DNA from 2 places in the Alicyclobacillus hesperidum subsp. aegles genome. Region 1 is predicted to be linked to the other one. Evidence: riboswitches for the same ligand, from Rfam matches in the RefSeq annotation. Region 1 holds a riboswitch; the other holds the start of a gene.
What was found. Region 1 has a riboswitch for ZMP and ZTP ahead of QMF38_RS10310 (bifunctional 5,10-methylenetetrahydrofolate dehydrogenase/5,10-methenyltetrahydrofolate cyclohydrolase). Riboswitches for the same ligand answer to the same signal wherever they lie in the genome.
Positions count from the first base shown of each region.

Region 2: another riboswitch for ZMP and ZTP. It lies ahead of serA (phosphoglycerate dehydrogenase); the one in region 1 lies ahead of QMF38_RS10310 (bifunctional 5,10-methylenetetrahydrofolate dehydrogenase/5,10-methenyltetrahydrofolate cyclohydrolase).

Region 1 covers NZ_BSBJ01000049.1:126,723-130,935, reverse strand. Annotated here, with positions in the region: gene QMF38_RS10320 (N-acetyldiaminopimelate deacetylase) at 1-590, shown strand, start outside; gene QMF38_RS10315 (aminotransferase class I/II-fold pyridoxal phosphate-dependent enzyme) at 827-1,987, opposite strand; ZMP/ZTP riboswitch at 2,100-2,180, shown strand; gene QMF38_RS10310 (bifunctional 5,10-methylenetetrahydrofolate dehydrogenase/5,10-methenyltetrahydrofolate cyclohydrolase) at 2,258-3,115, shown strand; gene QMF38_RS10305 (FAD-dependent monooxygenase) at 3,134-4,213, opposite strand, start outside.
Region 2 covers NZ_BSBJ01000007.1:137,994-142,206, forward strand. Annotated here, with positions in the region: gene serC (3-phosphoserine/phosphohydroxythreonine transaminase) at 1-417, opposite strand, end outside; gene serA (phosphoglycerate dehydrogenase) at 484-2,073, opposite strand; ZMP/ZTP riboswitch at 2,138-2,220, opposite strand; gene QMF38_RS06180 (ABC transporter substrate-binding protein) at 2,376-4,046, opposite strand.

The DNA.
Region 1 (4,213 bases):
TCGATCTCGTTGGCCAAGGTGGCCATGCGGCGTACCCGCACCGAGCCAACGACATGGTGGTTGCCGGAGCTCATCTGGTTACGGCGTTGCAATCGATTGTGGCACGCAATGTCGATCCGCTCGATGCGGCGGTCATCACGATTGGCCGCCTCGAGTCTGGCACGAAGCAGAATATCATCGCTGGCAAGGCGCGGCTTGAGGGGACGATTCGCGCACTGGCGGCGGCTACGATGCCACGCATCAAACAGCGGATTGAGGCCTTGGTGGCGGGTATCGGTGAAATGTTTGGCTGCGCGACCGAAATCGACTACGGTGCAAATTATTATCAGGTCTTTAACGATGAGGAACTGACGCAATCGTTTATGGACTTTGTCAGCAGACGAGATTTAGCCGTCGTGCGCGAGGTGCCGGCGGCGATGACCGGCGAGGACTTTGGGTATTTCTTGAAGGAGATTCCCGGTTTCTTGTTTTGGTTGGGCGCGTCGACGCCGTACGGACTGCACCATGAAAAAATGCTGCCCGACGAACGGTGCATCGATACGGCGCTGCGCGTCCTTATCCCGTATTTCAGCGAGCGCGGCTACCGCTGATTCGATGAATGCATACTCGTCGCGGGCGTTGCACTCACATCCAATGTTCGATGAAGTACCGGTGCACGCTCGACAGCATGACGAGGATGGCAAGTAGGGCAAAAATCACGGCGCCAACGGCGACTTGCGTTTTTCTCGACTTGGATCGCATCGCTTCGCCCCCAACCGGATCAGAATTCGGGCTTAGCTTGAGCCAACCCCACGCGTTTCATACGCAGGGGTTGGCTTTTTTGCGGTCACGCCCGGCGTTCTTTGGCGACAAAGGCCTCGATGCGGCGAAGCGCTTCGCGCAGCATTTCGGGATCACATGCGTACGAAAGGCGGACATGCCCCTCGCCATACGGACTGAAAGCGTCGCCTGGAACGACGGCGACACCTGCCTCGGCGAGCAATCGGTGTGCGATGTTCTCTGACGTGTCGCCCAGCGCAAGGGCGAAGGCGGGAAATGCGTAAAACGCACCGTCCGGGCGCACGAGTGGGATCTCCATGGCGGTAAACGCGGCGACGACGAGATCGCGATTGTTGCGATACAACTCGCGCATCGGACGGGCGTCGTCAGCCCCTTCGGTCAGCGCGGCGAGCGCAGCGCGTTGGCTGATGGAGGACGCACAACTGACGCCATATTGGACAACCTTAGCCATCTCCGCGGCCACGTGTGCGGGTGCAAACGCGAAGCCAATGCGCCAACCGGTCATACTGTGTGATTTGGACAGGCCGTGGATGACGATGGTGCGCTCGCGCATGCCGGGAAGCAAAGCGACGCTTTGCAGATGGCCGGCAAATTGCAGTTCGCAGTATATCTCGTCCGATATCACCCACACCTTGGTGTCGGCCAGCACCTCTGCCAGGGCCTGCAACCGCTCAAAGGGATAAACGACGCCGGTCGGGTTGACCGGGGACGCGAGGATGACCATCCGCGTGCGCGGCGATATAGCCCGCCGCAGCGCTTCTGGTGTGAGCAACAGCCCGTCTTGTCGCGTATCGACGTAGACCACCCGGGCACCGAGCAGTTTGACGATACCCTCATAGCCCGGATAGGCAGGTGCGGGAATGATGACTTCGTCGCCCGGCTGCACAAGCGTGCGCATGGCGACATCAAGCGCGTGCGTCGCCCCGACGGTGACGAGTATTTCCGTTGCGGGATCGTAATCGAGACCTACGAGACGGCGATAATAAGCCGCGGCGGCTTCGCGCAACGCCAGTGTGCCGCGATTTGGCGTATAGCCCGTATCGCCCTCTGCGATGGCCTCTTGCGCGGCAATCCGAATGTGTTCGGGCGTTGGCAAGTGCGGCTGGCCAATGGTCAGCGACAAGGCATTCGGATACTTGGCGACGAGCTCAGAAAACTTGCGAATCCCCGAAATCTGAATGGCTTGTGTGCGCGATTGAAACTCCACGTCAAATCCTCCTTCGCGGCAGTTGTGCCGGCATCTGGCCGTGCGGGGCGCTTGCAGGCCGCCGCGATCGCTGTTATATTCACTGTGGATAGCGTAACACGAAACTTCAATCACAGCGCTGTGTAACTGGCGGCTTTGCGTGGAGCACCACGAGGAAGCACAGCGAAAACAGTCGACCGCCTGGGCAGAACGTTACCCAGGCGGTCTTTTGCGTATATACAGGCATACTGAACATAGACAAACGCGGATACGTTTGCAGGAGGGGTAGACATGGCAGAACAGTTACTTGGTCGGCCGGTCGCATTGGCGCTCAGTGAGGACGTTGCCGCTGAGGCCGCGATTTGGCAAGCTCGTGGCATTCAACCGAAGCTGGTTACGCTGCTCGTCGGCGATGATCCCGCGTCCAGCGTCTATGCTGCACAAAAGCGGCGCACGGCAGAGCGCCTTGGCGTCGAATTCGAGATTGTTCGCTTGCCACAAACGTGCGACACACATGAGCTCATTCGCCGCATCGAGGCGTTGAACGCCGATCCGCTGGTCCACGGCATCATGATTGAGATGCCCTTGCCTGGTGATGTCGATGTGCAACGAGTCGTCAGCGCGATCGACGCCCTGAAAGACGTCGATGGCCTCTCCCCATGCCACTCCATTGCCAAACCCACGCCGGAGGCCGCCCTGTACCCGGCCACGCCACTCGCCTGCATTCGCCTGTTGAAGCACTATGGTTACAAGCTTCAAGGTGCCGACGTCACGCTGGTCGGCTGCGGCCAGACAGTTGGCTTGCCGCTGTTGCACCTGCTCATCGCCGAAGGTGCAACCGTCGCTGCATGTCACGAATTCACACGCGATGTCAAAAGTCACTTGCAAAATAGCGAGATCGCCATCGTGGCTGTCGGTAAAGGTGGCTTGTTGCATGGGGAGATGGTTCACGGAGGCCTGACTGTCGTTGACGTCGGCATTTCGCAGGGCGAAGACGGCGAGGTACAGGGCGATCTCGCTCCCGAAGCGGCGCCCTTGACCAAGGCCTACACACCCACGCCTGGCGGCGTCGGAACTGTAACAACCGTGCAGATCTTTGCCAACCTCATGCATGGCATGAAGCTACAGCACGATGCTGGCATGCTATAAACGATGGCACAGATTTTTTCACGGTCGGCCAGTTGACCCAAGCAACCGCCGCCACAGCAGACGACCGGCCATCGGCGCCGCAATTCGGAACAGGGCGTTTCGCATATGGATCATGCCTTGATTTTGCCACTGCATGACATCGCCAAACTGCCGTGTCACATAAGCCATCTCGCGAACCCTCCTTCGTCGCTGGGCTGCATAGATGCGAAACGCTGCCGGGGAGACACCGACATTTCGTACGGCGCGCAACCACGTCGCAGCGTCCTCCACCGCCAACGCGCCGCCAAATCCCAGATTCGGCGTGATGGCGTGTGCCGCATCACCCATGAGCACGATGCGCCCCTGGGCCAGCGGGCAGCCTGGTGGGAGGTCCTGCACACGGTGGCGCAAGACATCTGCGTCCGGCGTTGCCGCGATGCATGCGCGCACGGGCGGCGGGAAACCAGCGAAAAGCCGCCGCGCAACGTCCCAACCAGCATCCTGACCGCCGAGGAGCCGATCATTCACCGTCGCGAACCAGTAGGTTGCATGCGGCGAAATGGATGCATAGCCAAAGCGCACACCCTCTCCCCAGTACTCCCACATGGTTGCCGGATCGACCACAGGTCCCTGGGCAATCCCACGCCATGCCATATAGCGCGTCGGCCGCGGTTGTACGGGACAAATATCGTGTCGGGCTTGCGAATGAATGCCATCCGCGATAACAGCCGCATCATAGGCGAGCCTGCCGCGCGATCCCTCGACCATCACACCATCTGTCTGCGCAAAGACCCTTTGCACGCGTGCGCGAGCGATTGTCGGCCGCAAAAGCGCTTTATACATGGCAAACAGCAAAACATCGCGCCTGACACAGACCGGAAAGTATCCATGCTGTTTGCGCATCCAAACAAGCGGCAACTCGTACAACACCGCCCCCCGCTCCGTTGCAATTCCCCCGTGGGTAATGGCGTTCGCTGCAAGTCCGCTACCCAAATCGCGCATGCCAAGCTCGCTCAAGGCGCGAAGAGCGTTTGGCCACAGCGTGATTGCCGCGCCACCAGCCAATGGATCTGCGGCTGCATCGAAAAGTTGAAACTCGACATCAAGCTGCCGACACGC
Region 2 (4,213 bases), on a different contig from region 1:
CGGGTCATCTCCTGCAATCGATGTAGGAATGTCCCGATAACCGCCCTGTTTGGCCCAATCGTCGATCAGCAACTCGCCGTAGCGCCCGGCTTCATCTGCCGCCTTCTGCGACCATGATCCGGTCAACACGTATAGTGCCTTCTCGCCCGGTTTCAGAAAATTCATCGGCAACATCGCGAATTGCAAGCTCGCGCCGCCTTGTAAAAACAACACCTGATAGCCATCAGGGATGCCAAGCAGTCGCCGCAGGCGTGTTTGGGCATCGTTGTGAATGGCTTCATACTCCGCGCTACGATGGCTGAATTCCATGACGCTCATGCCCGTCCCGCTGTAATTGGGGAGCTCTGCTTGAATGCGCTCGAGTACCGGCAACGGTAAGGCTGCTGGCCCTGCGTTAAAGTTGTCCGCTCGTTTCACGAACTCCACTCCTCTATCTGTCGTTCTTACCACACGATACGACCGGTCTATCGACCGCCATCGGACTTACAGTTCAATCGCACGCACCATGCGGATTCCATCATGGGAAGCAATCTCGTCGATCACGTTGTTTGGCACGCTCTTGTCCACAGTGAGCAGCATAACCGCCTCGCCGCCCGTTTCGCGACGTCCCACCTGCATACCGGCAATATTGATTTGTGCATCGCCGAGCAACGTCCCAATGCGCCCGATCATACCAGGCTTATCTTCATGCCGCGTATAGACCAAGATGCCCTCAATTGGCATGTCGATGGGATAGCCGTCAAGTTCGACAATGCGCGGCCCAGATTCGCTGTACAGGGTGCCAGAGACACGGTGGCTACCCGCGTCGGTGGCAAATGAAATGGAAATCTCATTCGTATACACGCGCCCGCGCGACTCACGTACCTCTTGCACGCGCAAGCCAGCATCCTCCGCGTAGCGCAAAGCGTTGACGTAGTTCACTTCACCGCTGTATTGGAAGCCGAAAAAGCCCTTAAGTACCGTGCGCGTCAAATATCCGCCATCTGGATCAGCCGCATCGCCTGCGTATGTGACTGTCATCTGCGACGGCGCTCCTTGTGCGAGTTGCGCGGCAAACAAACCGAGTTGCTCCGCAAGAGCCAAATATGGCGCCAAGCGCTCTTTCTGTCGCGGGCTTAGACTCGGGAGATTGACCGCATGTTCGAAGGTGTCATCGCGAAGAACCTGGACAATTTCCTCCGCCACTTGAATAGCTACGTTTTCCTGTGCCTCAACGGTCGAGGCGCCAAGATGTGGCGTCAGGATTACATTCTCACATTGACGCAACGGATGATCTAAAGCGAGCGGTTCACTCTCGAACACGTCAATGGCCGCACCTGCTACCTTGCCAAGCCGCAAAGCATCCGCTAACGCACGCTCATCGATGATGCCGCCCCGGGCACAGTTGATAATCCGCACCCCTTCTTTCATCATCGCTATCTTCCCTGCGTCGATCATGTGGTGCGTCTCTTTTGTTAGCGGTGTGTGGACTGTGATAAAATCGGCTGCTCGAATGGCCGAATCGAGATCCGATTTTTGTACACCGAGGCTCTGTGCCCGATCTTCGGTCAAAAACGGATCGTACCCTAGCACCGTCATGCCAAAGACCTTGGCACGCTTTGCCACTTCCGTGCCAATGCGACCCATTCCAAGAATGGCGAGGGTCTTTCCGCGAAGTTCGACGCCCACCCACTTTTTTCGATTCCAGTTGCCCGCGAGCAAGTCCCGATTGGCCGCCGGAATGTGGCGTGCAAGGCTGATCATCATGGCGAAGGTGTGTTCGGCGGCGGCAATTGTGTTGCCGTCCGGCGCATTAATGACGAGAATGCCACGGCGCGTGGCAGCCTCGAGATCGATATTGTCGACACCGACACCAGCTCTGCCAATCACCTTCAACCGCTTCGCAGCAGCAATCACCTGCTCTGTGACAGTCGTCTGCGAGCGGACGACGAGTGCGTCCGCGTCTGCAATCGCAACAAGCAACTCAGATGGAGAAAGTCCCGTCTGGACATCGACAGTGGCATCAGGCAAGGTCGACAACACATCAATACCAGCGCTTGAAATGTCATCCGTTACAAGAATTTTCGTCGTCATTCGAATTCTCCTTACCACTCCGGCATGTACAGCAACGGCCGCTGAGACTTTTACGCAGAACGCGTCAAAGTGCCCAGGCGGCCGGCAACTGTATACATCGCACTCCCCTGTGGTCATTCCCACAATCCGCCAGTCATGCGACGTCCGTGTCTATCTGTACTCTCAATGCAACGATGAATCAAGAATAACACATGCGCTCACTTTCGCACAATACAGACTACTGTGGACCACTCGGATTCAACATGGGCAACGTGCATGAAAAAGTAGGCCGCGTCTTGGGCCTGCTTATAGCCATAAAGGGCTCAGTGTACTGGGTGCAGGTGCATGACCGTGATAGCGGCACCCTCGTAATTCCAGATTGATGGAGAGATATACGCGTTACTGGCCGATGGCCAATTCGTGTACTTGCTTGTGTTGTATTCATACCATGTCGCGCCATACATCAATGGAATGGTCGGCAATTGTTCGGCGACGATTTGCTCCACCTTATAGATGTCCTGTTTCTGACGAGCCGCGTTGGTCGTCTGAGCGAAATCTTCCAAAGCCTGATTTACGCCCGGGTTGTTAAACTGCATCCAATCGGCGTCTCCATGCGGATCGTAATTTTCCTGGTACACATAGTATGGATTTGGACCACCATAGGCTGCATTGATGGCCAATTGGAATTGATGGGACGAGAGTTGCGTTTGGTAAGCACTGTCCGTGACCTCGTGGACGTTGACCTGGATACCGACCTGCTTTAACTGGTTTGCGATGAGCGCAGCATCCGTGTCTTCGTCCGACCACCCGGATACAACAATCAGGGTAAAGCTGAGCGGTTTCCCACTCGGAGAGACAAAAATACCTTGAGCGTTCTTCTTATAGCCAGCCTTCTTCAACAAGGCGACAGCTCCGGCGGGATTATACGTAAACGATTTGTCCTGTGCCGGCAAGTTTGGATCTTGCCAAGAGCTCATGTTATAGGGAACGGCATCAGGTTCCGCCGGCTTGTCATAGCCATATTCGCCTTTGGTTGCAAGAACATTACGATTGATAGCCATACTCATGGCTTGCCGAACGACGGTCTGGCTTAAGAGAGGGTTTTTCAAATCAACGGACAAATTGAGGGTGACGCCAAGCGGGAACCAGTAATGGTTGTTCGGACTTTTTGCGGCGTAGGCCTGCTGGATACCGGGCATGAACACGGCGGTCCAATCGATTTGGCCTTGAATCATAGCCAGGTTCGCACTTTCATTAGAGTTGAAAGACGGGAAATTGAGCTCTGGAACAGGTGGTTTACCTCGATAGTAATTGGCGTTCGCCTTCAGCTTGTAATCTTGTGGAGAGAATGTGTCGAGAACATAGGGACCCGTGCCAATCGGTTTCGTGACGGTTACTTTTGTCGGATCGGTGATCTTGGACCAAATGTGTTCCGGCACAATGTACGTCCCTAAGACATACTCCAGACCAAACGGGATATTAGGGTGTTTAAATGTGAAGACCACGGTATCTCTACCCTTCGCAGCAACACTTGCAAGCTGCGTCCACACGCCGTTGGTGTCTGCCGAAGAGTACTTCTTCAATAAGTCAAAGGTGAAAACTACATCCTGTGACGTAAATGCCTGTCCATCTGTCCATTTCGCCTTCGGGTTGAGCGAGACGGTTAGGGTCTTATTGCCATTGCTCCATTTGTAGGAATCCCCCAGAACACTCCACATCTTCCCGGTCTGCGTATCATAGTAGAACAGCGTTTCATAGATGAATCCAAAGGTACCGTAGTCACTGGTGACCGCAAACGGATTAAAATTGTCCGCAAACGTTCCAGATGGAGTTGGTACAATCGTCAATGGTTGCCCTTGGCTCACGGCTGTCGATGCAGCCTTCACCGGTGCCACCGAAGCTGCTGCCGACTGTTGTGACGAACAACCAGCAAGTGCGCTGATACACCCAAGTGCAAGAACTGCAGAAACGCCTTTCTTCCAGGTAACCGTCATCACAATCCCTCCCAAATCATTGAAACCAGTAGAACGGTCCGTCTCTCACGGCTATCCAACGATGAACGAGAAGCGGGAACTCAGCGGAAACTTTATGACAGGAAGCATTCAGCGGTACAGAAGGCGACCGTTCAACAGCTTGAAGGTGGCTCACCTCCTCAAAGAGC